4 regions of the Priestia sp. FSL H7-0729 genome follow, and region 1 is predicted to be linked to each of the others. Evidence: a T-box and tRNA genes for the amino acid it is inferred to sense, from the RefSeq annotation. Region 1 holds a T-box; the other regions hold tRNA genes.
The links. A T-box is a leader RNA that pairs with one kind of tRNA and senses whether it is charged. The one in region 1 lies ahead of leuS (leucine--tRNA ligase), so its partner is inferred to be a tRNA-Leu.
Positions count from the first base shown of each region.

Region 2: it has a tRNA-Leu gene. The T-box ahead of leuS (leucine--tRNA ligase) is inferred to sense a tRNA for this amino acid. The anticodon was not compared.
Region 3: it has a tRNA-Leu gene. The T-box ahead of leuS (leucine--tRNA ligase) is inferred to sense a tRNA for this amino acid. The anticodon was not compared.
Region 4: it has a tRNA-Leu gene. The T-box ahead of leuS (leucine--tRNA ligase) is inferred to sense a tRNA for this amino acid. The anticodon was not compared.

Region 1 is NZ_JBBOTQ010000005.1:398,217-406,524, reverse strand. Features, by position in the region: gene MHH93_RS15065 (ComEC/Rec2 family competence protein) at 1-144, opposite strand, end outside; gene MHH93_RS15060 (deoxycytidylate deaminase) at 248-769, opposite strand; gene MHH93_RS15055 (ComEA family DNA-binding protein) at 808-1,443, opposite strand; gene comER (late competence protein ComER) at 1,630-2,475, shown strand; gene leuS (leucine--tRNA ligase) at 2,456-4,900, opposite strand; T-box leader at 4,979-5,249, opposite strand; gene MHH93_RS15040 (phosphotransferase family protein) at 5,361-6,317, opposite strand; gene MHH93_RS15035 (class I SAM-dependent DNA methyltransferase) at 6,539-7,309, opposite strand; gene MHH93_RS15030 (CvfB family protein) at 7,667-8,308, opposite strand, start outside.
Region 2 is NZ_JBBOTQ010000004.1:125,139-133,446, forward strand. Features, by position in the region: gene MHH93_RS11675 (hypothetical protein) at 52-726, shown strand; gene MHH93_RS11680 (sporulation protein YjcZ) at 843-965, shown strand; gene MHH93_RS11685 (DUF1904 family protein) at 1,123-1,452, shown strand; gene MHH93_RS11690 (MFS transporter) at 1,492-2,718, opposite strand; gene MHH93_RS11695 (DUF6199 family natural product biosynthesis protein) at 2,860-3,048, opposite strand; gene MHH93_RS11700 (sensor histidine kinase) at 3,361-4,509, shown strand; gene MHH93_RS11705 (NucA/NucB deoxyribonuclease domain-containing protein) at 4,621-5,103, shown strand; gene MHH93_RS11710 (hypothetical protein) at 5,297-5,521, opposite strand; gene MHH93_RS11715 (hypothetical protein) at 5,729-6,178, shown strand; tRNA gene MHH93_RS11720 (tRNA-Leu) at 6,643-6,728, shown strand; gene MHH93_RS11725 (ATP-binding protein) at 7,755-8,308, shown strand, end outside.
Region 3 is NZ_JBBOTQ010000002.1:92,685-100,992, forward strand. Features, by position in the region: gene urtE (urea ABC transporter ATP-binding subunit UrtE) at 1-445, shown strand, start outside; gene MHH93_RS06680 (nitrogen regulation protein NR(II)) at 479-1,114, opposite strand; gene MHH93_RS06685 (XRE family transcriptional regulator) at 1,141-1,350, opposite strand; gene MHH93_RS06690 (urease accessory protein UreF) at 1,607-2,308, opposite strand; tRNA gene MHH93_RS06695 (tRNA-Leu) at 2,753-2,835, shown strand; gene MHH93_RS06700 (glutathione peroxidase) at 2,986-3,465, opposite strand; cyclic di-AMP (ydaO/yuaA leader) riboswitch at 3,835-4,010, shown strand; gene MHH93_RS06705 (HAD family hydrolase) at 4,126-4,524, shown strand; gene MHH93_RS06710 (HAD family hydrolase) at 4,652-5,335, shown strand; gene MHH93_RS06715 (Nramp family divalent metal transporter) at 5,424-6,719, opposite strand; gene MHH93_RS06720 (organic hydroperoxide resistance protein) at 7,105-7,524, shown strand; gene MHH93_RS06725 (zinc ribbon domain-containing protein) at 7,736-7,981, shown strand; gene MHH93_RS06730 (hypothetical protein) at 8,081-8,308, shown strand, end outside.
Region 4 is NZ_JBBOTQ010000008.1:130,051-138,358, reverse strand. Features, by position in the region: gene pelA (pectate lyase) at 364-1,317, shown strand; tRNA gene MHH93_RS18610 (tRNA-Leu) at 1,498-1,582, shown strand; gene xynC (glucuronoarabinoxylan endo-1,4-beta-xylanase XynC) at 1,669-3,354, opposite strand; gene MHH93_RS18600 (divergent polysaccharide deacetylase family protein) at 3,770-4,612, shown strand; gene MHH93_RS18595 (N-acetylmuramoyl-L-alanine amidase family protein) at 4,587-5,330, opposite strand; gene MHH93_RS18590 (YqzE family protein) at 5,526-5,744, shown strand; gene MHH93_RS18585 (hypothetical protein) at 5,898-6,854, opposite strand; gene MHH93_RS18580 (YqhG family protein) at 7,059-8,258, opposite strand; gene MHH93_RS18575 (DEAD/DEAH box helicase) at 8,262-8,308, opposite strand, start outside.

The sequences.
Region 1 (8,308 bases):
TACATCTATGAAACGAAGCAGAAGTGGCAGACATGCCAGCGCTCCAATCATTCCCCAGATTAACGTCCAGCCTGTTAACGCGCATGCCATCCCGCTACCGCATAACCAGCAAATCGTAAAAGTCAGTAAAGGTCTGCCTTTCATCCGTCTCCCTCCTTTTGTGTAACCCGTTGAACGCAGAAAAACCTCCGGAAAGCCAATTCAGGCTTGCCGGAGGTTCTCCCTCGCATACTCGACCATATTCAGATTAATTGCTCACAGTCATCATCGTTTCCCGCGGCGGCTGGTAATTCTCCAGCTTGCGGAATGTTATGCCCTTCTGTTCCATCATATTCGTAACCTTGCCGGTATCTTTAGGATAAGAACGATGAAAGACGATTTCTGTAATCCCGCTATTCGCCAGCATATTGGCACATGTCCAGCAAGGTTCGTCGGTCACATACACAGATGAGCCTTCGCGGTCGATTCGATCTGTGAATAAAAGCAAATTTTGCTCCGCATGGATTGTGCGAATGCAGCGTTGCTTTTTCACCATGTCTTCTTGCCCATCGGTCACGACCAACTCATACTCTTCAGATATCATGCAACCTGCTTCAGAACAATCCGGAACACCGGTGGGTGCGCCATTATAGGCTGTTCCCAGCAGTTTTTTACCTTGAACAAGAACGGCACCTACGTGACGACGCGAACAGCGGGAACGGGTAGAAACCATATACGCGATGTCCATAAAATACGTATCCCAATCCTTGCGTACCTCTACTGTACTCATGCTACTTTCCTCCCGCTCAACACATTTTTATTCTCATATTACCGGATCTGCACATAGGGTGCCATCTTCTCTAGCATCTTCATGCCTATTCCTTTGACCTTTGTCAGATCACTAACTTTCGCAAAAGGACCATGTGCATTCCGATAGTCCACAATAGCTTGAGCTTTCTTCTCCCCAATTCCGGGAAGCTCGATAAGCTTGGAGACAGGAGCGGTATTCACATCAATCTTGCCATTGTCGCTAGCCTCCTCACGAACTACAGGTGGATTACTCCTTGATGCCGTCTCCGAAGTAACCGAAGGATTCAAATTAGTACCCTGCGTAACTGGTTCAATCGAATTTGAGGTGTCTGGTGGATTATCATTTGCCTGACTTGGAGTTTGAACTCCCGAATCACCTTCAACTGAAGCGCTCGCAAGCTCTTTAGACTTATCTGCCTTTGCATCATTCCCAGTCTGCATTCCACTTGCATCCGATCCTGATGATGCTCCTGTATTGCCCTGAACCGAAGTAGCCGACTGTACAGCAGGGAGTTCCTGCTCTATCGTCGGCTTTTCGGTGCCGAGCTGCAAGGGTTCCCAGCCACTAGGTGGTTGTTCACTTTTGCCCGACCATAATATGAGTATACTTCCAACCACCGCAGCAGCAATGGTCATGCCTTTGTTCCATCTCATTTCTTCCACACCTCTCCCTGAATTCAAAATCATTCATTTCGAACACGGGCGGTGCTTCCGAACCGTTGGACTTCTCTGGTGAAACAAGTTGTATATTTTTCATGTCATGTAAAACAGGTCCTCACGCATAGAATAGATGGAAAGAACTGCGCCAGTACCGTAAAGCATGAAAGGAGGCCTGAAACAATGAAGGTTGGATTTATCGGAACCGGCAGCATGGGCAGCCTGCTGATCTATGCCCTGATCCAATCAGGTGCACTCGAGCCGCGGCAGATCGCCGCCAGCAATCGAACCCCGTCCAAAGTACGGCAGTTATCCCTCCGTTACCCCGGTCTGCATGAATCCCAGAGCAATCGGGAAACGGTGATCCGAAGTAATATCATATTCCTGTGCGTGAAGCCGCTTGAATTCAAACATGTCATTGACGACATCCTGCCTGTCGTGAATCCCAATCATATAATTGTCTCGATCACCAGTCCCGTGCAGCTGCGCCATCTGGAATCTTCACTTCCTTGCAAAGTCTCCAAAGTTATTCCCAGCGTCACACATCAGGTTGGCAGCGGCGCGTCCCTGTGTATACACGGCGAACGAATGACTAGTGAAGACCGTGCTGTGCTGGAAAGTCTGCTTAGCCATATAGGCAGGCCATACCAAGTGGATGAAGCTTGTACACGCATCACATCCGACTTCTCCAGCTGCGGACCTGCATTCATATCCTTCTTTTTGGAACAGTGGATCGAAAGTGCAGTGAAGCTGACAGGTATCAAAAGGGCAGATGCCTGTGCTCTGGCTGGCGAGATGCTCCTGGGAACAGGCAAGCTACTCACCGAAGGAGGATACACACCGCAAGAGCTTCAGGCTCGTGTTGCTGTACCTGGCGGCATTACCGCTCAGGCACTTGCACTGCTGAAGGTTAGTCTCGACGGTGTTTTCGACAGCCTGATCCACACGACACATGACAAATATGATGAAGATTTGTTAAAGCTGGATGAACTATTTCGAGCCGGCGAGATTAACCGGCAACAATATTAACGAGTTTGCCTGGAACGGCAATGACCTTGCGAATGGTCTTGCCTTCCAGCGCCTGCTTAACAGGTGCCAGCTCCATCGTAAAGTCCTGCATGCCCTGTGCATCCAGATCCTTCGCAACCGTAGCACGAGTTACGATTTTACCGTTTACCTGAACAACAATTTCCACTTCCGCATCCACTGTCATGGACTCATCATATTCAGGCCAAGCCACGTAAGAGATTCCACCTTCATGTCCCAGACGACTCCACAGTTCCTCAGCCATATGCGGTGCCAGTGGTGACAACAGTTGTACAAAGTTCTCCATCGCTTCACGAGGCAGTGTATCGGCTTTGTACGCATCGTTGATGAAGATCATCAGCTGGCTGATGGATGTGTTGAAGCGCAGGTGTTCCAGATCTTCCGTAACTTTTTTGATCGTTTTGTGAGCAGTCCGCTTGAACTCATCCGTTCCACCGTCCACCGTAATCTTGTCATTGATGGCTCCTGTATCTTCGTTAATGAAGAGACGCCATACACGTGACAGGAAGCGGTGCATGCCTTCAACCCCGTTTGCATTCCACGGTTTTGTCGCTTCCAATGGTCCCATGAACATTTCGTACAGACGCAATGTATCCGCACCGAATTCATTCACAATTTCATCCGGGTTAATGACATTACCACGAGATTTACTCATTTTCTCATTGTTCGTGCCTAGGATCATACCTTGGTTCACCAGTTTGTGGAACGGCTCTTTGGTATCCACAACACCCAGATCATACAGCACTTTATGCCAGAAACGAGCATACAGCAAGTGAAGCACCGCGTGCTCCGCTCCGCCAATGTACAGATCAACAGGCAGCCACTGCTGCTGTTTCTCCTTGGAGATCAGTTCCTTGTCATTGTGCGGATCGATAAAGCGCAGGTAATACCAGCAGCTACCCGCCCATTGTGGCATGGTGTTGGTCTCACGACGTGCCTTCATTCCCGTTTCCGGATCTACCGTATTCACCCACTCCGTAACATTCGCCAGTGGTGATTCTCCAGTACCCGAAGGTTTGATCTGGTCGATATCAGGCAGCAGCAGTGGAAGTTGATCCTCCGGTACGGTCTTCATCGTTCCGTCTTCCAGATGCAGAATCGGGATTGGCTCACCCCAGTAACGCTGACGGCTGAACAGCCAATCGCGCAGACGATAGGTTACTTTCCCTTGTCCTTTACCGTTCTCTTCCAGCCAAGCAATCATCTTGGCAACCGCTTCTTCATTGTTCAATCCGTTCAGGAAATCGGAATTCACATGCGCGCCATCACCAGAATATGCCTCTTGTGTAACGTCTCCACCTTGAATAACCTCGATGATATCCAGACCAAATTGCTTAGCAAATTCCCAGTCACGTGCATCATGACCCGGAACAGCCATAACCGCACCTGTACCGTAACCTGCAAGAACGTAATCAGCAATCCAGATCGGCAGTTTTGCACCATTAACGGGATTGATTGCATAAGCACCAGTGAATACACCTGTTTTGTCTTTAGCCAAATCCGTACGTTCCAGATCACTCTTACGAGAAGCCTGCTCCTGATAAGCCTGAATCGCTTCACGCTGGTCATCCGTTGTAATTGCTTCTACCAACTCATGTTCCGGAGCAAGTACTGCAAAGCTCGTACCGAACAATGTGTCCGCACGGGTAGTAAACACCTTAATAACTTCTTCGCGACCTTCAATGGCAAAAACAACTTCCGCACCTGTCGATTTACCGATCCAGTTACGCTGCATATCCTTGATACTTTCAGACCAATCCAGCTCTTCCAGGTCTTCCAACAGACGCTCTGCATACTCGGTAATTCTCAGTACCCATTGACGCATCGGTTTACGTACAACCGGATGTCCACCACGTTCACTTTTGCCATCAATAACCTCTTCATTAGCCAGCACCGTTCCAAGTGCTTCGCACCAGTTCACTGCGACTTCATCCACATAAGCGAGGCCCTTATTGTACAGCTGGATAAAGATCCATTGTGTCCATTTGTAGTACTCAGGGTCCGTTGTACTGATCTCACGATCCCAGTCATAAGAGAATCCGAGCGATTTGATCTGACGGCGGAAATTGTCAATATTGCGGAATGTAATATGCCGTGGATGTTCACCTGTATCCAATGCATGCTGCTCAGCAGGCAGTCCGAAAGCATCCCAACCCATTGGGTGCAATACATTATAACCACGCATACGCTTGTAACGGGAAACGATATCCGTTGCTGTATATCCTTCCGGGTGACCTACGTGCAGACCTGAACCGGATGGATAAGGGAACATATCCAATGCATAAAATTTCGGTTTGGCAGGATCCTCACCTGTTTTAAACGTTTTATTTGCATCCCAGTATTGCTGCCAACTTTTTTCCATGACTTGTGGCTGGTAGCCATGCTTCGGCTGGTTATTCTCACTCATCTATTGTTCCTCCTTCTGGTTGTTCGTTTTAGTTTTAATTGCAACAAAAAAACCTCAGCATCCCGTAGCGTTTGCAGCGCTAGGGACGAGAGGTTGAATTCCCGTGGTACCACCCTAGTTAGTGGACGAACGTGCTTCGTCATCCACTCCCTTTGGACCTGTAACGGCGGTTAACCGATGCGGATTTCCATTCCTGAACCAAAGGCTTAATGCCAGTAGGTTAAGCAGAATGGTGTAATCACCGCATTTCTCCAAGGCGAGTTCGCAAATCACTGTCAACCGGCTTGCACCAACCGCCGGCTCTCTGTTATGTACAGGAATTACTACTGATCCTTATCATCGAAATATGTATACAATATCGGGACCATTATATAAAAAAGCAAGCCCAAAGTCAATATGACACGTTATATTCGCTTTCTTAAAGCTCACGGTTTGTAACCTTCATAACGCGGGTTGCTGTTCAGGATAACCAAAACCGCTCAATGCCTTCCTCCAGGTTATGAATAGTCCAATTCACATGTTCCTGATTGTCATATTGGCGATAAGCGCACTCAATGCGCAGTACCAGATCAAAGTACAAGTCATACAGACTTCTTCTTTTTAGCTCACTTTCAGTCGTAATCGCACGCCCATAACCTTTCACAAAACCGGGTGTATAGTTAAAATGACTGAAATAATGCTCCATCAGAGGGTCTGCCCACAGTGAACGTTCAAAATCAATAATGGCTGTGATGCGACCTTTGTCTACTAGAACATTGCCATCCCACAGATCCCAACTTACAAGCACAGGTTCCTCTACATCATCCAGCACATCCGATTTTTCTTCAATCAAGCGTCTCAATTCAGGGTAATCCATTGAAAATGTAATCCCGGCTTCTTCCCCATCCGCAAGAATGTCATCCATCAGATTCATAAATGCTTCTTTCCATGTGGAATATCGCTGTTTTTGCTCCGAGAAATATCCAAACTTCTCGCCCTTGATTTCATTAATTCGACGATTGTAACGCCCCAGTTGTTGTTCAATGGCCTCCTGCTCTTCCGCAGAATACTGATCCTTGATCTGATTGTAGGGTGTTCCAGACATGTACTCCATGATGAAATAACGCGCTGAAGCCATGGTTAACGAGTCATCATAAGCCAACACCTGGGGTACAGGGACATCCTGTAACTTGCTGATGAGACGCATTGCCTCAACTTCGGCGATCATCAGATCCTGCTCGCAGCGCATCAGATTGGTGGAAGCCGAAGGGGCAATTTTGAGTACCACTCGCTGTGCGTCACTCAATGTAATGAGATATGCATGATTGGCCCAGCCATCCACCATTTCCTTGTAGTCCTGTATACTTGCAGATAGATGCTGCTCGATTATGGCATTCAGTTGTTCTGACGTAAGCCTTGTTTTATATGTACTTTCCACTTCTACACCTCATCTCGACTATTGATCTCTCAGAAAACGCTTTCTACCCGACTATTATCGCCTCCTTTACTTTAACTGGCAATACTTTTGTCACGCTCATAAGTTTCTTCTAACATTTCTTTCCCCGATTACGGAAACACGTCACTCACTTGATATGGGGAATAAAACCAAAAAAACTGCCCTTATGTACCAAACATAAGGACAGTTCTCGAGATTTGTTCTTATTTCACAGCAACGTAGAACAAGCGTTGTGCGCTGTCTCCAGCCTCTTTCCATTCAAAATCCGCATATACCTTCACATCTCTAAAACCTGCCTTGGATAACTCCAGCTTCATCCAGTCCGGATTATATGCACGCTGGACATGAACTTCTTCAAACCGCTGGTATATATCCTTGCTACCATCTTCCACACGCGAAAAAATACTGAGATGATGTTCAATCTCACAACGATCCTGGTCCAGATCACAAGTCCAAATATAAGATACAGAGCGCTCATCCAGGACAAAAGGCTGCTCCTCATCATAACGAATAAGGGTATTGGGATGATGCACATCAAACAAAAACGTTCCATCCAGCTTCAACATCTCATATGTCCGCTGGAATGTTCGAACAACATCTTCTTGTTCAAGCAGATAATTCACGCAATCACAGAAAGATATCACTGAATCCACAGGTTCCGGAACTCGCCAGTCACGCATATCTTGCTGCACCCAACGTACGCTGCCTTCCCGATACAATCGGTGGCCCTGAGGCGTTGCCTCCATCTTGCTGCGTGCAACCGACAACATATCTGCTGACAGGTCAATACCTGTAACTTCGAAACCGGAGTTCACGAGCGGGATCGTAATGGAGCCCGTTCCACAGCCAAGTTCAGCGACACTTTTGGGCATTCCATGCTTTTCCCACGCTGTTCTTGCAAACCTTATCCAGTCCGGATAAGGCATATCTTCCATTAATTCATCATAGACATAGGCAAATTTCCGGTAAGACATGTCAGGCACCGCACTTTCAATTTCATTTTCCAATCCTGATCTATATAAGTTGAACTAAAGAATATTTACACTGGATACTCCAATGACAGAACAACCTTCCGATCACTGTTATCCCCAGATTTTTTTGATTCCTTTTATAAAGGATTAAATCCGGGGATAGCGTGTGCTTCCGAAGCAGCTTTCTTTTAGAAAGCTTTTAGGCGAACGCTACGCTTCTTCAGGTTCTTTCTGTCCTCTCCGTTTCATGTAAATGTTTAGTTCAATTTATATAACAAAAGTAAAGACAGGGGCATCCGGTGTTTACCCAGCCTATCCCTGCCTTCTCCGAGTTTCATATTACGAAATTATTCAAAAGAATTATTTGTTTTCACTTTGATCCGCAGGAGCAGATTCGGACAGATACGTCCAGCTTTCCTTTTGAACCACCAGTCCATCTTTCATCAATTTGCCCAAGGCACGCTTGAAAGCAGACTTACTGATACCAAAACGCTGCTTAATGATATCCGGCGGAGTTGCATCCGAGTAAGGCATGCCACCCATAGGGCGTTCTTTCATGAAAGCGAGCAGTTTGTCTGCATCTTCGTTACGTCCAACTTGTTTGAGTTGAGTCATGGCCAGATTCACACGTCCGTCTTCACGTACCAGTGTCACCCGACATTTAACTTTCTCACCAAGACGCAGCATATGACTGCGTTCGGATGAATGAATCATGCCAATTGCGCCAAAGCCCAGTACACCGCCCTCTACAAGTACAAAAGTACCCATCTGCAGTGGTTTGTATACCGTTGCTTCAACCCATTCGTTTAACCATGAAGTTGGCGCATGGAAAGCCAATGGTGAAAGTTCACGTTCCCCGGCCAATTTGGCACGCAGACGTCCCTGCTTGTCATGTTCCATGATTACAAAGACTTCATCCCCCACTTGAGGACGCAGTTCCTCCAGTTCAGGCAATTCACGAATAGGAAGCAGCAATTGCCGTCCAAGTCCCATTTCCAGGAA
Region 2 (8,308 bases), on a different contig from region 1:
GTACCTTATTCAGGTATGAATCGGCTTTTATTATTGAATGGGGGATGCCCGTTGAAAATTATCATTGCACAACCAAGATTGGAACAGCATTTGCTGCAACTAGAAGAAGAATTGAGGAGAAATCCTGATGCAGATGTATTGTTTTTTCCAGAGGGTTATTTGAATCAGAATGCCCAGGAAGCTTGCCGCCTGGCGGCTGAATACGGAACCATGATTGTATCAGGTCATCGCAGACTGGACGAACGTCCAAAGGACCGATCGATTATCATCAGTAAGGCTGGAGAGATTGTATTGGAGAAAGCCAAATACACACCTGCTGAGATGGTTGAGGAACAGGGTTGGATGATAAGTACGTTGTTGTGTGACGAGTTGGTCCTACAGGGATTTAGCAACGAGAAAATAAAAAGCGTGGACATTATAATGCATTCCATTGGTGTAGGTATGTTCAGTGAAGAACAGTACAGTGAGTGGGTCGAAGAGGCTCGGCAGATTGCTTTGCAGCATCAATGCATTGTCATGGGGACAAGCCATGCGGATGGTTCATACCGCGACAGTGAGATCTCCATTTCGATTGCCTATTGTATAGCGCCAGATGGAGAAGTTGTGCTGGCATCCCAAAGTGATACACGTACTCGTACAATCCTTTTGGACAGAGGGCATACAGACCCATCATCTCAGAAGTCGCTACAAAACCGAGTGAATATCACCATCGTCCCATCCGCTTAAGTCACCGGGCATGAATCACAGATGAATGGGCTGCTGAACTTGCCGATTCGCCCGGTCACTTCCGCGGAATACGCATATGTTATGGCATACCTTGAAATTCAAAGGAGGCCAATCAAATGAGTCAAGTTGGATACGGTTGTGGCAATGTTGGTGGATTTGGCGGCGGATGGACTTCGACAAGTGCAATTCTTGTGCTTTTCATCCTGCTCGTAATCATCACAAAATCTTTCTGGCTGTAAGTCGCGTATAGAATCGTGCAGGCAAGGGCTCCGCTGAGACTTCGGCGGGGCTTCTCCTATTATTGATGCAACATATGTCATCCATGACATTTGACAACTGAAAACAATGTGCTTAAAATCACATAAGAGACTATTAACAGAGATTGAAGGGATAGCAATGCCGTTTATTCGATTTAAAGGATTCACAGGTCCTCAGCTAGAGGAAGTTGTACCCCAAATTACAGAGCAGATGGCCCTTATTACTCATATTCCACGGGAGAGAATGAAGGCAGAGCGTCATGATGTACAAGCGCTAACACCTTCTCCAGCTTCTATAGAGATTTTGATGTTTCAACGTGATCAGGAGGTTCATAACCGGATTGCCTCGTCGTTGCAGGCTATTCTGGAAGAAGCGTACATGCCGGATGTACATATTTTCTTCAACATATTGTCACCCACGTTGTATTATAAACAAGGAAAGCCGCTGACAGATTATCGGTTGGATTGAGGTTGTGAGGGACGAGCAGATAATGCTCGTCTTTTTGATTTACATATTTCTCGTATGTTTAATAATATGCTCGCTCCTGTGAACCCGGCTCAACGATAAAGAGCATATCGCAGACACGATAAACAAGGCTCCACTGATAAGGTATACCCATCGAACGCCCATTTGATCGGCGACTAGACTAAAGATGACTATGGATACACTCATCACTGTGGATATCAGGACCCCACGTGTGGCGTATACCTTGGTTAGGGATAGGGCAGGTACAATAATGCTCTGAAGCGCTGTCTGCTGAGCCGCAGCACGAATCTGATGAACTGGACCCATGAGTATGCATAACACCAAAGCGAGCCATGGCAGGTTGTTTAGACCATAAACGACGGTCAGCAGGCTGAAGAGAAGGGAACCCATGGTCATACTAGCGTTTAGATGCTTCTGAATACGTTTGGCCAGTGCAAGAGCCAGAATACCTCCAAGCATGGTTCCAGCAGCGTAACTCGAGTTCATGAGTCCCCACCAACCTTCTCCTCGTCCCAGAACTTCTTTTGCAAAGGCCAACGTAACAGCTCCGATCCAGATGGAACCCGCAAGAGTCTGGGCAATGTCCATAAGCGTGATCAGACGTAATGATGGATTCTTCCAAATCATACTCCAGCCTTCCCTCAATTCATTCCGTGATACAGCAGATTTCTGAGGTTGTTCAACATTTCGTGTGAGCAAGCCCATGGCAATCATGAAGATCAGAACGGCCCAGGACAGGCTTGTAGCTGCCCAGAATGTCTGTGACGCCCCCCAGTTCATCACGGCGAATCCCGTCATGGCGTACCCGACAATGGTTACTGTCTGATTGGAGAGCGAAAGTAGGCTATTGGCTTTCACAAGGTCGTCTCCCTGAACCAATCGTGGCGTTAACGTATTCAGTAACGGAGATTCCCATCCGTCCAATAAGGATAGTATAACAACGCCAATCAAGAGAAGCGGCAGCTGTGAAATCAAATGATTCAACGAAATAGCTATACAGGTCATGAGGAATGTTTTGGCTATGGAAATGCTGATCAATAGTTTGGAGTATGCGAAACGGTTCACAAGTAATGGCAAAGTGAAACCTGCTATTGTGCGTGCAATGATCTGGATAAGGGGAAACATTGCAGCATAGAGTACCGATCCAGTGTGACCGTATATAAATGTAGTTATGACCATGATATAGATGACATTAATAAGCGAGAGCAGTGTTTTGACGGCCCAATATGGATAAAATGCGATGTTCATGCCAAGGATGTCCTTTCCGAAACGATACATCTATATTACGGGCAATGTCATCCTTGCACCACAAACAAAGTTATCATTTTCCCGTCATTTCAACGCAAAAAAGAAACTGCCGAGCGGGGCAGTCACTTCTTGTGCCTATAGTTATGCCATAGCGAGTGTGAAGGCGATAAGCAACATTAGCAGGCTGGTTGTTCTGACCATAGTCATATAAGGCCTGCTGGGTTCGGCTTCACCCCGGGAAATCCAGCCATAACGCAGATACCAGCCGAATTTGGGGAAACAGAGATTGATAATACAGAGCACCATGAATATAAAAAAGAGGGTTCTCATACCCATCTTCCTTTCTTACTTACATAACGGATCTCATCTTAACGTTTGCGTCTGGTAAAAAAGACTACAATCAAAATAATAATGATGATAATTAACAGAAATTTCATGCGTATTCCTCCTGATGAACGTTAGGTTATTGTCGAATGTTAGTTATCAACTATTACCCAAGAACCACATGACTTGAATAACTGTGTTACAATTAAAATATATTGTTTTTATATCAACACATACCATTTGGTTAGTTGTATCTCCATATAATGTACGATTACAGACTATATAAACATTAACATGTGTGAGATGAAGGAGGAAGGCATGAGCCAACATAATCAATCCCCATTACAGTGGGAATTTATCATCTCGAAAGTGAAATCCTCCGTGACCGTGGTCGATGCTACCTTGCCTGAGCTTCCGCTCATGTATGTAAACGAACACTTTACCCGGCTGACAGGATACACGTATGAAGAGTCTGTAGGACAGAATTGCCGATTTTTGCAAGGACAGGACACAGACCCCGAAACGGTAATGCAGATTCGTGATGCATTAAAGAAACAACAGTCCATTAAGATTGATATCTTAAATTATACAAAAAGTGGCCAGAAGTTCTGGAACGAACTGAATATTGATCCGATCTTTAATGAATCCGGAGAGTGTTTATATTTTGTAGGCATTCAATACGATATCTCAGAACGGAAGTATGCCGAACAACAGTTGAAGTTCGCAACTTCCATGGCTGAGATGAACAGCAGAGGGCAATTGGAATTCATCGGAAAGCTGAATCACGAGCTTCGTACGCCACTCAACGGCATTATGGGTATGATCGAACTTGCCAGTATGGGTGAAACTACGGATGAACAGAAAGAATACCTTGAACTTGCACGTCAATCGGGTGAGGCGCTACTTAACATCGTTAACAATAGCCTGGATATGGCGAAGCTGGGCAGAGGCAAAATGGATGTTGAAAACATTGAGTTTCAACCTCTGAAGCTGATCCAACAGATTGTAAAGACACATGAGCCTGCGGCGCAGAATAAAAATATACGTTTGCTCTGTCATGCTGATCTGAATGTTCCTGATGTACTTATCGGTGACCCGCTAAGACTTCGGCAGGTACTGGATAATTTGCTGAGTAATGCGATCAAGTTCACGGAACAGGGTGAAGTGCAGTTACAGGTGGATGTGAGGAAACAATTGATGGATACTGTGATATTGGTATTCTCTGTGCGTGATACGGGAATTGGCATTCCTCCACATCAGATGGAACAATTGTTTGATGCATTTACTCAAACCGATATCTCCCATGCGCGCCGATTTGGCGGAAGCGGGCTTGGACTGACCATCTGCAAAGAACTGCTGGAACTGATGAATGGCCAGATCTCGGTGGAAAGTACCGAGGGGAAAGGTACACAGTTTGAGGTGATACTGCCCTTGCTGCGCCAACAGGCCATTCCCAATGTAGGATAACCAAACAAGCAGGACAGCCAGGTGATCTCGGCTGTTTTTTTTTATTGTATTGAATTGTTTTACGAACGGGCGTTCTGCTATAATGTAAGTGTTGAATGGGGGAGACACAGCATGAGTAAGAGACGCACAGGACGAAAACGCAAAGGCAAGCAAGGTTTCAAAAAGCAGGTACTTACACTGGTAGCCATGCTGCTGGTAGCCCTCTACGCCTGGGCTGGGGGAGAATGGCCAGAGGAGATACCTAATCCATTCGGAGGGACGAATAAGAGTGTAGACCATACCATTACGTTTCCTTCAGAGCGCTATCCCGAAACAGCCAATCATATTAAAGCTGCAATCAAGGCAGGGCATTCGGATGTATGCACCATTGATCGTAGTGGAGCTGAAGGCAATCGGGATCTATCACTCAAGGGTGTTCCGGTCAAAAAAGGTAAGGATCGTGACGAGTGGCCCATGGCAATGTGCGCTGAAGGAGGAACAGGTGCAGATATCCAATACATTACCCCAAAGGATAATCGCGGTGCAGGTTCATGGGTAGGGAATCAGTTAAGTACATATCCGGATGGAACACGAGTGAAGTTTGTAGTGAAATAACGACAGGATATGGATGGACAGAAACAAGGATAGTAAGGGCTGAGTTGTGAGGCCAGTGGCAGTGTGGTTCAGGATAAGTAGAAGAGAAAAACCAGACGTGCATGCGTCTGGTTTTTTGGTATGAAGTGCTGGCATAAATAGATACAGTTAACGTATCTATAGTGGAACTGAGTTTCTAGGATTATGGAGCCGACTACACGAGTTGCATTCCGCTTAAATGATGAGACCGGATGCTTAACAGACGCGTAACATGTTCAACCTCATCAAACGGTATCCATAGACTGCCGTGAACCGTACGTAAGGAGAGAATGGATGTATCAGCGGTACGCTCGGGATATCCGGTTACCGTCTGACCGCTTGTATTACGAACCATGATCTGTTGCTTGCGCCGGATGGAAATTTCTACCTCTTTTTTCATAAGTCATTGCTCCTGATTATGAGATGATAAATCCATATGTCAATGTTTTCAATGGTTAATTTGTCTTCTTTATCTAGTCTATCAGAACTAGGTATAGATTTCCAGAAGAGAAATCAATAATCTTCTAGGTGATTTGTCTTAGCTGTGGATTAGCCGTTTTTGAATGGGGATTACGGGGTTATATTAGGATAAAAGGAGGGGAACGGAATGACAAAACTGATTATTGGGCTGGCCCGTACCGAGAACGAGGCTATAATTATGCTGAATAAAGCTAAAGAGGTAGGTATTAAGGATAAGTACTTGGGAGCGGTGGCGAAAGAACAGCTTAATCTGGAGCTGGTGAGCGAGAAGACGGGTTTGCCTAAACCTTTAAAGGGTGCAGGAACGGATGGTGCCTTTGGCGCGCTAAAAGGGATATTGGCTGGTCTGGGGAAACGGATGGATCAGACGATGTCGATCGGAAAAGCAGTGCGCAGACTCGCCGGCAATGAGATCGGGAGTGAGACCGATGATTTGGTGCTGACACTGACTGAAGCGGGGATCTCGGAAGAAGACGCACGGTATTATGAAGATTGGCTGTTAAAGGACCATATCTTGGTTATCGTGGAGTGCAGCGAGGAAGAGGCGGCTCGTGTTCGACCGATTTTACTTTTTTAGTTTAATTTAAGGCTGATTTTAGGTTTCTTTAATGTTGGGAAGGTATTCTTATCTCACACCTCCCTTAATATAGATTGGTTTACCGGAAGTCCGGGACCGCAACTCGGACTTTCTAGGCACTGTGAGCTGATCGCTTGCAGTGCCTGTTTCATTTATATAAGTTGAACTAAAGAATATTTACACAGACACTCCGATGACAGAACAACCTTCTAATCGCTGTTATCCCCAGATTTTTTCGATTCCCTTTTGAAAGGGAAAATCCGGTGATAGCGTATGCTTCCGATGTAGCTTTCTTTCAGAAAGCTTTTAGGCGAACCTTCGCTTTTTCAGTTTTTTCTGTTCTCTCCGTTATCGTGTAAATTATTAGTTAAACTTATATAGTTGTATTATTTTTAATAAAAGGTGTTGCAAAGTTAATTAGTTCATGGTAAGATATTTCTTGTCGCCAAGAAATACATAATCCTGCCGGGGTGGCGGAATTGGCAGACGCACAGGACTTAAAATCCTGCGGTAGGTGACTACCGTACCGGTTCGATCCCGGTCCTCGGCATCTTAAAGAAAAGCATGAGATCCCTTTATGATTAGGGATCTTTTGTTTTTCTACAGCTTATTTAGATTAGATAAAATAAAGGTAATTGAGTTCCGCGTAGGGACAGCAATTTTTCCCATGTCCCAATTCGGCATTTACATGTAATCGTCTGATGCTTCGTTTTACGTATCTGTGATATTTGCTTGATCACTTTTAGTATGGGAAATGCTCTAATTGATCCGTATTTTATCAATCACAAAATATTTACAATTATTTCACTCCGACTGAAACCACCAATAATTGCACCAAGCAAATATAGCCACCAAATTTAAGTGGTTACCAGCAGCGGTTTCATCCTCCTCAGAATATTCCATTCTATCTCGATGTACATTTTTTCTTTTTTGCTGATCTGAAGACACTTAAAGCTTTCAAGCGGGTTAAGTGAGACTCCCCGCTTGCATTAACACACTCAATGCTTACGTCAATAGCTAATAATAACCAGGACTATAATGTTGAATATTTCATGAATCAATATGCCTATTAATTTTACCTAAAAGAAGGAATTAGTCATATGATGTCGAATGTAAGGTTTCAGGTTTACAGCGGTTTTTTTTCGGCGCAAAATCATTGGAGTTGTGCTTAGTGGAGAGATTCTCTGATCATTATGGAAAAACAAGTGATGCTTCACGGCTAAACGAAAGTAGAAAACAGTTGCGAAGAAACCTGTAAGCTGAGCGTTAGATTTCTTCTTTAAAAAAGCTAACTGGTCAACAAATAATTCAAGCTAACATAGATATGCTTTCTGGACCAGATATGAGTGGTTTATGGAGTTGGATATAGATCAGGGGTATAAAGTAGAATTGTGGGAGGTGCGGGAGACCGATTATACTCTCATATAGTTGACACTGTACCTCTAATTCAACATGTATTGTAGAATCACGTTAAAATTGCTTTGTTTTTCACCATGTTAATGTATCTATTCCAACTCTTATTCTATCAATGAATGAATACATGAGAAAATATTAATTATAGTGGGAGTGACCTCTTTTGCAAAATTTCGTGGTGAATATTTTAAATAAAATTGAAGTTTATAAAAACTATGTACCTACTGGGAAAACTCTACTCAATGATAGAAATATGACCATAAAAGAATTATTATCAGAGCTCATTAATCTCTTTAACCAAGAGGAGGCTGCTATACTTGCAGAGCATTCGAAAGCATATGTAACCGACAATTATGAAAAAAATGTAAGGTATTTTGCTACACAACTGGTTTTATTATTAATTCCAGAACATGAAAGACTTAAAGGTTATGAGGATTATAAGAAACTACTAGGCCAACGGCATTTCTCTTATGGTTTCTACAGTCTTTTCGATAGTCAACGTTTGATTAAAAAGGATGAAGGGAAAGGGAAACAATTTCATTCCATCTTGGAAGATTCATTTTTTGAGAAAATACTTTACTTAGGATTAGTTGATTTTTATAAAAATTTCTTTGGAAAGTTTTCTGATAATGAAGAAGCGATTGAATTATTATGTAAATATTATCCTGAAAAAGTTAATTTGAGACAGAACTTAGATGATATTGTAACAGCGATTTT
Region 3 (8,308 bases), on a different contig from region 1:
GCGGGAGATTTTTCCGCAGCTTACGGTGAAAGAAAACTTGTTGCTTGGCCTGGAGACAAGTGCGCCGGGGGTAAAGGTGTTCCCAGAGGATGTGCTGGCGATGTTTCCAGTGCTTGCTACAATGTATGGACGGCAGGGCGGGGATCTGAGTGGTGGGCAGCAGCAACAGTTGGCATTCGCTCGTGCGTTGGCTTCACGTCCCGGGTTGTTATTACTTGATGAGCCGACAGAAGGCATTCAGCCTTCTATCGTGGAGGATATTCGGCAGGTTATTTTGCAGCTCAAGGCAAAGGGAGACCTCTCGGTTCTGTTGGTAGAGCAAAGTATTGATTTCGTGCGAAGTGCCGCAGATTATATCTATATTATGGACAAAGGAACGATCACCTTGCATGGGACACCGCAAGAACTGGATATGTCGCAGTTTGAACATCATCTGTCTGTGTGATTCCTGTTAGCGTGTGGAGTATAAAGAAAGGTTTCAGGAACGCTTGTCCAGAATATTTGAGTATTTCGGGTATAACCGCCGGATGCATTCCGGGCAGATGTCATGGGTAAATTCGGCGTGGGTATGCTTCTCCAGATAACTCTCAACGGAGTTCCAATGTTCCTTTTCGTCCTTGATTTGTTTGCAGACAGCGCAAATAGGCAGGAGTCCGCGCAATGTGCGCACGTCAGACAGGGCCTTTTTTAATTGGCGTTCTGTCTTTTTCTGTTCGGTAATATCCATGTGTGCAATCAGAGCGAGATCGATATCCAAAATTGAATTCGCATGAGACAGAGGGGTGAGTTCCACGCGAAACCACCGCTCTTCGTTGCATGCCGTATACACGCAGATGTCGTATGTATGATTTCGATGAAAAGGTACTCCGCGTTCTTTCAAATTCTGTGCGACAAGTGCCGTGTGTGCGTTCTTGCTTCGTATTGCCCAGGCTTCCGTCAGATGCAGGTAATGTGTATGATTACTGCTCGCTTCCGGGTTGAGTAATGATTGGCCGAGTCCCTGTTGCCATGCGTGGTTACAACTGTGGATAACCCAATGGTGATCAACGATGATGAGTTGGTGACGAATGGACTGGAACGATAGCCTCTCCAGATCGGATGTAACATGTCTCATGGATGGGGCCCTCCTTGGCAGAAATTTTATCTCAGTTCATCTGGAATATCCAAAATGTCAGCAACCAGGTGTCTGAATCGGGTGGCTTTACGCGTGCCGTGAATGAGATTGGATAAACGGTAGGGTGGGATGCCATGCTGTTCGCAAAAGGTCTTCTGGTCCACTTGAAGTTCGGTTAGCCGTCGTTTGATGGCCCATCCGAACGGGGTCACTGGTTTTTTCTTGTTCTTGTTCAAAAGGGTTCACCCCTGGTTAGAATGTAGTATTCAGTCGCCATTTCTTCGTGTAAAATATATAGAAATACGAGCTGTGTATTTTATTATATACGTAAATGCGTCATCTAACAATTAAAAAAGACGGAAAAAAGTGTATTTTTTGATGTTAAATGGCGTAAATACGTTAAATAAACAAATAAAACGACAAAAAACACGACGGCAAGGAGGTTGCCGCGTGTTTTTGTGTTTGTCTGAATGAAGGGGAGAAGGAAGAGGATTAGGCTCTGTAGGCATGAAGTCCAGCTCCAAGCATATGGAAACTGGGGAAAAATGATTTCATGGACATCGAGGTTGGTTGTACCAGTCCATCCGTAGCCGAGGCGCATACGGTATTCCATTCATTCTCCAGATCTGAGGCCAGGCGTACCATCAGATCTTTGGTTATATCGTTGTTCAGGGGAATGACTTTGGAGGCTTCGGTTATGCAGGCATTCATGGCTGAATGCAGGTAACCAAGGACCGCTTCCTCGACCGGGATGTCGAGGTGATGGTTAATCCAGGCGTGAACAGTGGAGAGGCAGCCAACCGAATCATATTTGGCGAAGATCTGTTCGAGCTGGCTGAAATCAATCCAGGGGTGCAGAGCGCGTGCCAGTCTGATCAATCGTTTTCCCATGGCGGCAGCTTGTTCTCTGAGATCTCCAGGAGTTCGCTGAACGTGGACCAGTTTATCGATCAGAGCTATCCGCCATGTATCCTTGTGATCTGCTGCGGTATAGATGCCTTTGATGGCCATGCCTTCAAGACGAACAATGCTGGGATGCAACTGACAACGCATGAATGATTCGAGATCTTCAGCATTACGAATGGTACCCTCCCTGATATGGATATCCATGCCGAAGGAATGGGTAAACCCTCCAACCTGAATAGAGGAATCAAGCAGTTTGACATAATCGAGCAGCTTATTCCCACGGTTCACAATCATTCGCCTCCTGTGTTCGTTAAATGTCATGTTAAATGACATTTATATTCCTTTTTGTTAACTTTATGTTTGGAAATCCGAATTATATGATAGTTATCATCCCATAAATGTCCGCTTTTTGTCAATAGTATCTGTTGAATTTAATGAATAGATTCTGATATTTAATATTTGTGTTATTTTATATAACCTATTGTGTTATTTGTGTGGCGAAGTGCAGGGAGGACTATATATAAGGAAGGACTACATATTAATGAATCAACAAGATCGGCTCTAGCCGGAAAAGAGGGGATCAAATCTAAGGATATGCAGTTCATGGATAAACATGACGAGAATATGCGTTTTTTGAGGAAAATGCCTGGCTGAAAAAGAAGGTTTAAAAAATACTTTACTTTTATTTCTGAACCCGGTATAATCAATTCTGTTGCCGATTATTTACGACATGCGGTCGTGGTGGAATGGCAGACACGCTATCTTGAGGGGGTAGTGGGCGTATGCCCGTGGAGGTTCGAGTCCTCTCGACCGCATCATATGAACGATGAAGAAGAAGCTTTCCTTTAATGGAGAGCTTCTTTTTTTGTGTCTTTTCGAACAGTCGGGTATCCAGGGGTGAGAAAAAAGGCCATCCATTCCCGGGGGTAATGGTGCTCTACCTTCCGGCACGGGTGGCCAATGTACTATTTTTGCAGCAAATTCTTGATATCTTCTTCAATCTTGTCAGGTGTTGTTTTCGGAGCATAACGCTTAATTACCTGTCCGTTCTGATCCACAAGGAATTTGGTGAAATTCCATTTGATTGCTTTGGAGCCAAGCAGGCCTGGTGCTTCTTTGCTAAGGTGCTGGAAGAGAGGGTGAGCGCTTGAGCCATTCACATCAATTTTCTCAAACATCGGGAAGCTTACGCCATAATTCATCTGACAGAACTCGGCGATATCGTCGGAAGAACCTTTTTCCTGTGCAAATTGGTTGCTTGGAAAACCAAGGACTTCAAACGGGGCATCTTGGAACTTGTCTTGCAGTTCTTGCAGACCTTTGAACTGAGGGGTAAGTCCGCATGAGCTTGCGGTATTTACAATCAGTAACACTTTATCACGGTAGTCGGACATTTCAACTTCTTGGCCCCGAAGGGTATTGACTTTGTAATCGTAAACTGTCATCTAATCGCCTCCATGATATCATCTGATATCTCTTATTATATTGGATGCAATTAAATAATGCAAAATTAATATGGTGTTAAAAGAACCAAAACGGGCAAGTTGTGCAGAATACGTGAATGAAATGCGAAGTGACTTTCGTCAGAGTGAGAATTAGATAGCCTTGAAGAGATGGATAGAGTATAACCATGTTGTAAGCGTTATTATGGATCGGTATTGGCGAAAATCTGTCGATTCGGTGATCTGTACGGACTTTACACCGTCATGGTACGGGTGTATGATTCATAACGTAATTTCAATTTAAACTAAATTGTACCTGAAAAACGAAACAAACGATAATATCGCTCGATCTGATCTTAAGATATACGAACGATGTTTTAATCGCTGAGTTTCCATTCAGTCATGAGTGGGAAACGGGGGAACCAACAGAATGCGCTGTCCAGGACAGTAGGCATTCATGGGGTGAATTTTCCGGTGACAGCCGGAAATAGGGCGACTCTCGCGCCCGAATCCGTCAGCTAACCTCGTAAGCGTTAAAGGGAGAGGCAACAAGCCGTACGCTGGTTCATGGTGTTTTCGCCATGGATTCTTTAAGAAGCGTTCGGGAGGCCTTGGTCCCCCACGCTTCTTTTTTGTTGTCTTTTCACGCCAAGGGAGGAACGAATGATGGATACTGAGATGATCTTAGTGACTGCTCCAAATGAAGCAGGACGCAAATTTATCAAATTGCTGATGTACAAAAAAATGCCGTTTGCCGTTCTAACCAACAGTGCAGGGGAAGAGCGCAGACTCCGTAGAATCGGGGTAGAGCATGTCATTCGCATGAATACGGCTGCAGCTCAAAAATGGTTTTTGCCGCAGGGCAGCGTGGGCAACGTGTTTATTTTTGAGAACAGCCTGAACCTGACTTGCCGTTATTTACAGATCTGCCGTTCATGGACATCGAAATCCCTGTGCGTCATTACGGAACAGAGTCATCCAAAGGGCATCTATCGGGGCATGGGCGCAGACCGGATTGTATATTCACTCAATGGGGAAGTCGGCTTTCTCCTCAATGGTTAATGCCATAGCTTGTGATTGCTCAGGTGTAAGGTGCCTGTTATAATTGAATGTATCGATAAACGGAAATTTGAGGAGACTCATGCAAGATGGTGAGTCTTCTTTTTTATGCTTACAAGGAGGAATTGGCGTGCCGGATGTAGGTGGATTAAAGTGGTTGTTTTTTGATGTTGGAGATACGCTGGTGGATGAATGGGAGCCGGTTGATGATATTATCGGACAGTTCGTCCGCGAAGCCTGTGCTTTGGGGTATCCGGTAAAGATTGAGGCGGTACGCGAACTGTTCGCGAACTGTTACCAAAGTTATGAGCAATGGCCTATGAGAGTGGCGATTAGCACATTCGTTGACGACGAGGGACACCAGAAACAGATTCAGGACAAGCTGAAGTTTCAAAAAGATCTTGAACGTCCTTTTCCTTCAGCGGATTCCGTTCTCCAGCAGTTGTCACGGTATTATCGCATTGGCATTATTGCCAATCAGAGTCCCGGAACGGAAGAGAGACTGGAGAGTTACGGACTGCGGAAGTATGTTGATGTTCTGGCCTGCTCGGCTGAAGAAGGGGTGTCCAAGCCAGATCCGGAGTTATACGCGGTGGCCCTGAAACAGGCAGGATGTACGCCAGAGGAAGCCGTCATGGTCGGGGATCGGATCGATAACGATATTATACCTGCTCGGAAGCTGGGCATGCGTACGATTCGAATTATGCAAGGTTACGGAAGATTCCAGCCAGACCGATCGGAGGACGAACGTGCGGATTGGACTGTTGATTCATTGGATCAACTCCTGCCGTTACTGGTGCCGAATCAGGATTAGGTGATTATTAATAAAAGAAGGCTGATCAATCTGGTATCGAATACCGGAGTTGATCAGCCTTTTTAGTATTTTATCAATAAGAACGTGATTAGAATAACCGGATCGTTTGAATGATCAGATAGATATTCAGCACCACGATAATCGAGGCAATGACCCATGAAATGATGTTGAGCCACAATTTGTTGGCGAATGCCCCCATGCTTTTTTTGTCACTCGTGAACATCACCAGGGGAATTACCGCAAAAGGCAATTGAAGCGACAGCACAACCTGGCTCAAAATGAGCAGTTCTTCTGTGCCGTGTTCTCCTGCAATCGCTGTGACAATTACCGCCGGGATGATGGCGATCAGACGTGTGACCAGTCGGCGCAGCCAAGCTGGAATTCGAATGTTCAGGAAGCCTTCCATCACAATCTGTCCAGCGAGTGTCCCTGTAAGGGTAGAATTCTGACCTGATGCTAACAACGCCACACCGAACAGGATACTTGCAACCGTTGTACCCAATAGAGGTGTCAGCAGATGGTAGGCATCTGCGATCTCGGCAACCTGTGTCATGCCGGCACTATGGAATACAGCAGCGGATACAATCAGGATGGCCGCATTGATGAACAAGGCGAGTGTCAGCGCGATTGTAGAGTCCATGGTCGAATAACGAATCGCTTCTTTTTTGCCCTGTGGTGTCTGTTCGATCTGACGCGTCTGCACAATGGAAGAATGCAGATACAGATTATGCGGCATCACGGTTGCTCCTATAATACCAATGGCAATATAGAGCATGGCAGGGTTCTGCAGGATCTCCACATTTGGGACAAAACCATGGAGAACACCGCCCATATCCGGTTTTGCCAGGAACAGGTCAATCCCGAAGCAGAGGGCAATGGTCGCCATCAGCACAATAACGAGAGTTTCCAGGGCGCGGAAGCCTTTATTTTGCAGCACCAGAATCAGAAGTACATCAACTGCGGTGATGATAACACCGTACAACATGGGGATGTTGAATAACAGCTTTAACGCGATGGCAGAACCGATGACCTCAGCCAGATCGGTAGCTGCAATGGCAAGTTCGCACAGGATCCATAACATCATGACAACAGGCATGCTGAAGCGTTCACGACAGGCTTGAGCCAGATCCCGTCCAGTGACGATGCCGAGTTTTCCAGCCAACGATTGAAGTACAACGGCCATCAGGTTCGAGAGCAGGATGACGGATAACAAGGTATACCCGAACTGCGAGCCGCCTGCGATATCTGTTGCCCAGTTGCCGGGGTCCATGTAACCTACGGCAACGAGGTATCCTGGGCCAACGAAGGCGAGAAATTTTTTCCACCATGCAGCATTCTGCGGAACTTTCATGGAGCTATGCGCTTCTCCAAGGGAAGGGGCCATGCCTGCAGTAGACAATGATTCTCTTGAAGGAGCGTTGAACGGATTTTTTTTACTCATACGATAATCACCTGACTTTGGAATATTGATGCGGGACAAACCGCGCATGATATATCTAAATTTTTATGTTTATTGTTACATTGTACTCCTTCAATAATTTTTGTCTAGTGCAACTTTTATGTATTAACACAAAATTTCGGTTCTAATTCGTAAAAGCCCCTTCGTATATTACCCAACCTCAGGAAAAATACAGCCATGGTGTTAAAATGCATGAAAATAATAAAGTTGTAAAAGCTGATAAAGATACAACTTGCGTTTCAAAATGAGCCAGAAGTTTAAATTGAAAGCAAGGCAGTTAAAAACTATATGGATAAGGGAGAGATTCTAAATGGAAGCTTTATATACAGCAGTAGCGACAGTTAAAGGTGGACGTACAGGTTCGGTGACTTCTTCGGATGGCGTGCTCAAACATGATCTGAAAATGCCCAAAGAGCTTGGTGGTTCCGGTGGTGAAGGTACCAACCCTGAACAGCTCTTCGCCGCTGGATATGGAGCATGTTATGAAAGTGCACTTGCCAATGTAGCACGTAAAGCAGGTGTAAAATTGGAGAATGTGGTCGTTACAAGTAACGTATCCATTGGTAAAGACCCTGCGGATGACGGTTTCCAATTATCTGTTCGTCTGGACGTGAGTATGCCTGGTGTCGATCACAGTCAAGCAGAAGATCTGGCGCGCAAGGCACATGATTTCTGTCCGTATTCCAAAGCGACACGTGGTAACATTGATGTTGTATTGAACGTAGTCTAAGATTCGACTCCCGCAAGTAAAGGGGAACATATAGAGCAGGGGTATTTCTGATACCTGATGTTCGATTACAAAGCCCTGCTGGCAATCGGCAGGGTTTTGTGTTGATTATAATCTAAGGACATGATGCAGGAGATCAGATGCCGGATCGCGTACTATTTTACATAATTGCACTCCCACTTCATGCTACACATTCCATAAAGGGGGAACGAAGATGAGTATTGAAGAGATGATCGAGCGCCGATTTGTATGCACGAAATGCAGGGGCACGGATTGTAACATTAAGGAAGTTTCCATGTCAGGAGCTGGCCTGAGCAAGATGTTTGATATACAACATAACCACTACCTGTTCGTGGCTTGTGCTTCCTGCGGCTATGTTGAAGTATTTGATCCGGATGTTTTGAAAGGTAAAAAACAAGGGCAAGTAGGGACGATTCTGGATATTCTGTTTGGCGGGTAGACATGCGCGAGTTGACATTGAACTGAATTTTCTTTAATATAACTTAGTACTGAGTAGTGTCATTGCATGAACCAAATTTGAATTAAACAGGTGATATCCATGTCTTATAGACCGCGTATTGCAGATTTAGAATTAGCTTATGGTAACAAGGAAGACGGATTGTACGAATTCAAAATGAATTTGGTAGACGGTACAAAATGCCGTGTATTCTACTCCCGTTCTCCCGAATGGAAGATGACCAATATCAGCCGTCTGCAGAAAACGCCTTGTCCAGTATGTCGCAAAGATTTCATTTGCAAATGTATGGACCAGTGGGCAAGTGACCTG
Region 4 (8,308 bases), on a different contig from region 1:
CTTCTTAGTGCCCCAATGTTATCGGAATTACAGTTTTTTTAGGCAAGAAGGGATTAAGTTTGGGTATCATTCATGACAAAAACGTCATTATTGATTCGTTTAAGACGAATTTGGATAAATAAATAGGTTTGTCATGAGTTGAAAGAACTATTCCGTTATGTAGAATTAAAGAGATTATATTGATTAAGTTGCATATATTGACAAAAATATATTTTTTGCATATTATCTCATTATCCACACCACATATTGGATGAAAATAGATTTTATTGGTTTATACATTCAAATGAAGGAGGTGTAGGGACTGGCTTATAGGTAAGGTAGAACTTTGGGTTTTATTAAAATGAACATGGGAGAGTGTTACATTTGAAAGCGAAGAAAATAGTTACTTTTGTCCTGGCATGCACCATGGTGTTCTCAACAGTTGGAATGGCAGTTTTCCCTGTAGCGACGGTATCTGCTGCAGATGCATCGGGAACCACAGCGAGTATTTCTGATATTTTGAAGAACCAGCTGCCGGATGGAGGTTGGAGAAAAGATTATAAACAAACAAGCGGAGAGTGGGCGAAGTCCACGATAGACAACAAGGCTACATACTCAGAAATTAGAAGATTGGCGAAAGAATTTAAGAAGACGAATGATCCGCGTTACTCCGCAGCTGCAATCAAAGGAATTAACTTTTTGATCAATATGCAGTATTCGAACGGCGGATGGCCGCAAGTCTATCAAAGCTCCGGATATCACAAACATATCACTTACAATGACGATGCCATGATTAATGTGATGATCATGCTCGATGAAGTAGCATCACGCAAAGGTGATTTCTCGTTTATCGACAGTACACTTGCCAATCGCAGTAAAAATTCAGTTGCCAAAGGTGTGGAGGCGATTCTGAATACACAAGTCGTTTCAGGCGGCAAGTTGACAGCGTGGGGACAACAACATGATTCCAGTTCCCTTAAACCGGCGAGCGCAAGAATCTACGAAGTACCATCGTTGACAGCTGGAGAGAGTGTAACGATTGTTAAATTCCTGAAAACGAGACCTGCCAACGCCAAAATTACCGCATCCATTAAAGGAGCGGAGGAATGGTTTAACAAGGTGAAAATTACGGGTTACAAGTATGAAAGAGCCAATGGAGATAGCAAAATTATCGCTGACTCCAAAGCGGCACCGATTTGGGCACGCTTCTATGAGATCGGAACGGATAAACCAATCTTTATTGGTCGTGACGGGGTAGTTAAATACAAATTAAGTGAGATTGATAAAGAAAGAAGAGGCGGTTACGCATGGTATGGTAACTGGCCTTCCAAGCTGTAATTTGTAGTATCCGTTGCATTCGCTTTAATGAACTTATAACAATGAGCATTTAAAGGTAAAGCCCGAATCGACATGGACGTCTGGTTCGGGCTTTCATGTTATTATTTTCAGTATTGACATGATAGATTCTGCATGATATATTATTTCTTGTCGCTGAGATTGGTCAGTGAGATACAATATGCGGTCGTGGCGGAATTGGCAGACGCGCACGGTTCAGGTCCGTGTGGGCTAACCCCCCGTGGAGGTTCGAGTCCTCTCGACCGCATCTAATAAAAAGACTCCTTAAGCTAACGCTTAAGGAGTCTTTTTTGTTTGCTTTTTTTGATATTATCTTTTTAGTCTGACGGACCTTTATTGTGCTGCGGTAATATTAATGCTGTCAATATTCGGTCCTTCGGTTCCCGTGGTTACAACTTTCAAGGTATTGGTTCCCGTGTTCATGGGGACCTGTATTGTTTTTTCAACCCAAGTGGACCAGCTTCCTGTTGCCGGAAAGGACTCGTTGCTGATGACTTTGGCTCCGTTAACAAAAATGTCAAGGTTACGGGTTCCGCTTTCCAGCGCATAACGAATCTTTACGTTTTTGGTACCTGTAATCGTATTGTTAATGGCGTTCCATTGAATGGCTGAACCAGTCGTTGCATTGAAGTTGACATACCCGGAGCCAGTGTAACCAGGGTAGATCGTTTCAATGGTAGCATCCGTAAGAGTTGTTCCGGTCTCGGCTTCATAAGTAGTGCCACTACCTGTATTTCCGCCGTTATTCCCGCCAGTAATGTTGGCAACAAACGTTGTTACGCTCTGAGCCGGGAGCTGTGCCGTGAAGGCCCCATTGGATACGTTAAGCGAGGCCGCACTTGCCAGGTTGCGACTGCTGTCCGTAACCCATGAGGACACCGTGGAGGCATTACCATTTTGCAGAACGAATTTTTGGCTTGTGGCCGAAGTTCCACGGTTAATTGCTACGACAACGACCTTGTTATCCCCTTTGTAGGCAGAAACAAATGTGTTCGTATCCGGGTTTTTGGTTGCATCCACTCTGAGATAGCCAGGACGTACAAATTTGGAGAAATGGGCCATATTATACCCGCGTTTGCTTATGGTACCGTCTTCTTTCATCGGACCATACTGTCTGCGGATGTACCACCACACATAGGCTTGGAAATCACCTTCTACCATGGCATTGTGCATGTGATAGGAAACTTCTAGTGCTTCAGGCCAGCGGTCTGCTGAATTGTTGTCACTGTTTGGAACATACACCTCAGTCATCCACAGTTCTTTGCCAGCTCCTTTTTGCTTAAAGAGAGGGTAGGCAAAATTCGAAATCTGGGTTCCGTACGTATGTGCTCCCAGAATGTCCATGTTGGCAAGGGCCTGCGGATCATTCAGGATTGGGTCAGATATGTTCTTTAAGTACTGGAAGGATTCAGGTGCCATGACTTTGGTACCTTGAATGGAACCAGCATTTTCTTTCATGAATCGAAGGATCTCTTGTGGAGTCCACCAGGTCCAGTCATGAGCATAATCCGGTTCATTTTGTACCGAAATGGCATAGAGATCTACACCGTTATTTTTCATGTAGGATACAAAGTCGTTCAGATGTTGCGCATATGCGGCATACTTGTCGTATTTCAGACGTTTGGCATTTGTATCCCCGTTACGGTTGAATGTTTCAACCATACTGCTCGGAGGATTCCAAGGGGATGCGAATACGATAGCCCCCTTTTCAATAGCCCGTTTGGCTGTGGCAACTTCACGATACCAGTTATTAGAATCTGGATCGACGTAGATCCTGAGAATTGAAAAGCCTAACTGATTCTGGTCGTTACCGAAAGCAGTTTCACGCTGAGCGGGCGTCAGATCACCAATCCAGGCAGGAAGGTTAATACCCCCAAAACCCTTGATCAGTTGTTTTTCCGAGGACAAATTAATGTTGGCATCACTTGCCGCCGAAACTTGTGTAGGACTTAACATGAGGGGCAGAGCTGTTAAGCAGGCCAATAAAACATTGATCGTTTTTTTGAATTTGAATTTCATTACTGTCATCCTCCTCGATAATGGTAAATGGTTACATAGAGAAACCGCGACCAGGGTAACAAATAAGAAGAATTGATAGTCTGCATTTATTTTATGTAAACCCTTTCAAAACCCCCTTCCACAAATCATAGGAAAGAAATAAAACACACTAACTTCTTTCATTTGTTGATTCTACTAAATAATTCCTATACTGAAAACCTGACAAATTACAGTATTTCTTCTAATTAATCTCTTTTTTCTACGGTTCAATGACAGTTCCTGTCTGAATAGAAAGGTGAAGAGTGGGATGTTGTAGATTCTCGGCTAAGATAGAGGTCTCCAATGGTGGAATGTTGTTTTAAGGAAGGCTTTGGCTTACATATTACTCCCTTCAATATCAAACAATGAGATCACAGAAACTTACGGGGAGGGAATCATGATGAAGGAAAAGAGAAAGCACTACTATCGGTTCATTGCAGGTTGCATGGCATTGTTGATTGTCATTTGCGCAGGCATATCGGCAGGAGGGAAAACAGCGGCCGCTTCAGAATCCACATCGAATCACAAACGGTTAGCGATTATTATCGATGATGTTGGTAACGACATGAAGGGTACGGCGGAGATCCTGGCGATGCCAGTTAAACTAACGGTAGCAGTTATGCCTTTTTTGCAGACAACGAAGAAAGATGCGATAGCTGCACATGAAAAGGGAATGGATGTAATTGTGCACATGCCCATGGAACCCAAAAAAGGAAGACCTGAATGGCTGGGCCCGGGTGCAATCACATCCAATCTGACAGACGAAGAAGTCCGCTCACGCGTGGAGAAAGCAATCGATGATGTGCCTTACGCGATTGGCATGAACAATCATATGGGTTCCAAAATTACTTCGGACAAACGCATCATGTCCATTGTGCTCGATGTATGCAAAGAGCGGGGCCTCTTCTTTGTCGACAGCCGTACGAATTTTCGCTCCGTGGTGGGGGAACTTGCCATATCCAAAAATATGCCGCCTGTAGGTAATGACATTTTCCTGGATGATCAAAACTCCAAGCAACACATTCGCAAGCAAATGAATCTGGCAGCTCAGCGATCCATCGACAAGAATATATGTGTTGTCATTGGTCATGTCGGACATACGGGGATGAACACCTCCGCAGTGATTCGTGAATCCGTCTCCCGTCTGCAGGGGCAGGTTGAGTTTGTAGGAATCGGTGATCTGGTTCGAGATGTGTGGCAATGGCAGTCTGCACCTACACTACCGACAGATAATAAATAATGCCCTTGGCAATAGACTCTGCGATTCGTTTTTGCTCAGCGGGATCACTCATTCTGGCTCGATCTTCGGCATTGCTCAAAAATCCGGTTTCGACGATGACGGCAGGTTGCTTCACGTAATTCAATAGATAAAAGGGCTTGCCCCACACAACCCCGTGCTCCGTTCCGAACAATTGGTTCATGGCGTTCTGAATGGATTGGGCCAGCAAATAACTCCTGCCTTCCTTCTGGTGCAGTACCACCGGACCGTGTGCAGCCGATCGGGGACTCCAGTTCGCATGGATGCTGACGACGATATCTGTACTTACTTCTTCGCTAAGGCTCTTGCGTTGGGCAAGATCCTTGGTATGACGGGAGCGGCTGTTCAGCCAGCGGTTCTCATCACTAAGTGCATAATCACCAAGTCGATTGATGATAACGGCATAACCTTTGCTGCGAAGCAGGAGATAGACCTTTTGGCTAATGGCCAGGTTGATATCTTTTTCCAGAACGCCTTGGGCTGACGTACCACCATCAATACCGCCATGGCCGACATCGAGCAGGATCACGGGTGCTGCAAAGGCATGATGACTTGAACGGTAAGCATCTCCATCGGTCACCGGCAACATGGATGGACTGTTCTGGGACGGAACTGCTTTTCCATAAGCAACATGGGGTAGCATGGGAAGGCAATAGAAGCTGATTAGCAAGGCTACCGAAGCGGTCAGCAGCTTATACATGGCAATACACACTCCTTCATGAAATAGGTATGGGATGCAGATTAATGGCTGTCTGGATACCTTTGGCATTAGACTGTGCATTTTGAGGTTTTTCATACCCTTTTCAATAAAAAAATGTTTAACCATAACACATCCTGCACACAATAGAACTATCGTAAGCTCTGCGAATGTGCAGGAGCGAAGGAGGCAGATGTTATGGCCAAAAGTGATGAATTGGTAAAATATATTACGCAGCGTGTTGTTCATTATATCGATACGCCGAAGGATGAGCGGAAAGAGCGGGCCAAAAGGAAAGAGCCGTGGGCGATGAAATGGTTTGGTATGATTCCGTTCGCTGTATCCCTGTGGGTGGGGAAAAAGGAAAAGGAATTGGATACACCGTCTCATAAACGAAGTTCTTCAGGCAAAGGATAACTTCGCATGCCTACTCCACTCAGCGAGTTTGAAGACACGCCCTATTGTAAAACCAAAAGACGCAATCCCTTTAATTCATGGGAAGGCGTCTTATTTGTTGTGGATGTCTAATTGTTCTAACATTCTTGAATGATCTGTAGAGTTAACTGTCCGTCAAGGCTTCATGATGTAAAACTGACCGTCTTGTTGTAATGTGCTCATAGGCACAAAACGTTGAATAGATGTTTTACCGCCTAGCGCTACATATAGAATGGGCTCTGCTTCCTGTTCTGTATGCCATAGCTGATATCCGCTAACGGGTAGAGGACCGCCGTATATGACATTATGATCATCCGCTGAGAAAACAATCTCTTGAATCTCCCCATGTTGTATCACATTTTGTGCCCGGTCGGCCGCAACAGGCTTGGATGTAATCCATAACAGATTATCAGCCGGATTGAAGGCTGGTCGCAGATGAAGTGGATCGACTGAACCAGATGGAGCTGTGGTTAATTGAGTTATGCTCGCAGAGACTTGTTTGGAATCAGCCTCCAGCAGGTTCAGAAACTCGGAAGGTAGTACATCTCCGTTCGTAGCATCAATATAAAGTGCAGGTTGACTAGGTTGTTCCACTTTCCAATATGCCAGCAGGGGAAGAGCATAACCAAGATGAAGCTCTCCTCCGCCAGCAAGTAACGCTTCGAGGTTCATATGTTGTCGATCTAAGGCTTGTCCAAGAAGTTCATTGTTGTATGGTGACTGTTCTCCTTGACCATATTCACTAAGCATCATATGTCCCTGTTCTGTGGCGGTAATAATCATGTATCCGATAGGTTTACCCTCAAATGCAGCTTCCACCAGCCAGCTATGTGTACCCGGCCCTAGAGGATAGAAGTCCAGGTCGGCTTTCTTCCAATTTGCTTCGGCGTTAGCCGTACCGAGTGTAACTGCTTGTTGCTCTGCAAATCGTTGCACAGCAGCGGGAGCTAGCTTGTCATTCTGGAATGCATGATGTTCGGGACTATATTCTGTGGATGATACGAGAGATCGTGAAGACGTTTTTTGTTCCTCGGCATTGGCTATCGACCAGTAGGAGAATAGGGCAAGACAACTGAGCAAACCCAAGGTCATACAGGTTGTTTTCCGAGCGTTGTTCCAACACGTATGGAAGAATTGTTTCAAATTCACACCTACTTTTCATTTATCCGTTACCTGAGTCGGTCCTAGTTTCATTCTAGGGGACAGGCTATGCAAAGGTTGCCGCAACCTGTCGGGCAGCTGATCATGAATAAACACTACTTTTGCCAGCATTTGCAGGAAAAGTAGTGTCTTCGTCTATCTTAAGTGAAACATGCCGCTGCTAATCGCAGTCACTTTCACTTTGGGTTCATATTGCCAGATCATCTCGGTCCGGCGTGTCTCGTATTGCAATTTCATGGCTTCACGATCGATTACCGCCTGCTTGGCTTTCTCTTCTTCGGCTTCTGTCTCGGTGTCGATCGGTATTACGGCCTCTGCGGCCAGTTCTACATCTGCTCCAACGGTTTTAGCGTTAGCGTTAGTTATATCCAGAACTTTTTTCAGGGGTACAGGTGACGTGCGGTTAGAATGGAGATTCTCCGTGGCTGAGGCTGTGTTACTTGTTGGTTCCACCTCAGGCGTATCTTCCCGGAGTACTGCTTCATAATAAGTGTCCAACACGTCCAGTTCCAGATCAAGTCGCTCTTGGGCTTTCTCAGCCCAGCTATAATCGAGTTCCAACAAGCGGTTCGTCAAATGAGATTCGAGAGCAGCTCCGGCATCGGATAACGAAACTTTAGCTGTCTGCACATGCATGTTCTCCGCGAGCCTTGGACTGAGATCACGTCGATTCAGCTTGGTTCCGAATTTCTCTATAATTTCACCCGAGCGAAGGGAGATGCCGAGAAAATGCAATTCCTCCCGTTTCAAATCACAGGCGAATTCTACCTTGAAACAGACACCGAGCCAAGGCTCATATACGGCTGGCGCTGTAGCGCGCAATTGCCGTTTGGCAGCCTGTTCGAACAGGTTCACGAAGGCACCGCCTTCACGGGCTGCACCGAAAATCTGCTGCAGCCTGCGACTGCCATACACCACTTCTTCACGCAATATTCGTCCTGGTCCCAGTAGTGGCATGGATGGAGTAATGCCGAAGTAACGACCCAGGATGGTTTCTTTTGGCTGCTCGCCTTGAGGAATGCCGTTGGTCACGCCATTTTTTTCAGCAGGGTCAGGTACAATTGAAGGTAATGCTTGCGCAGCTTTGGCTTCTGCAGCTTCGGTGGCCTGCTGATAACTGTCGGGATCGAATATAAATGTAAAGGACATCGTCTCAGCGGGTGCTCCGGTTCGCTCCACGAACCCCCAATAATAGGGGCGATTGGTCAATGCTTTGTCCGCCTCGGGCGAAAGTTTGACTGTAACATGTGCAGGTGAACGCTCCATAATCTGACAATCGAGTGCTTCCAGATAGGTGAGAACATAAGCCTGCACTTCATGGGGAGACATGGTCATGGGTCAGCTACCTCCTTTGCGAAGATCTAACAACCCGGATACGGCAGGGC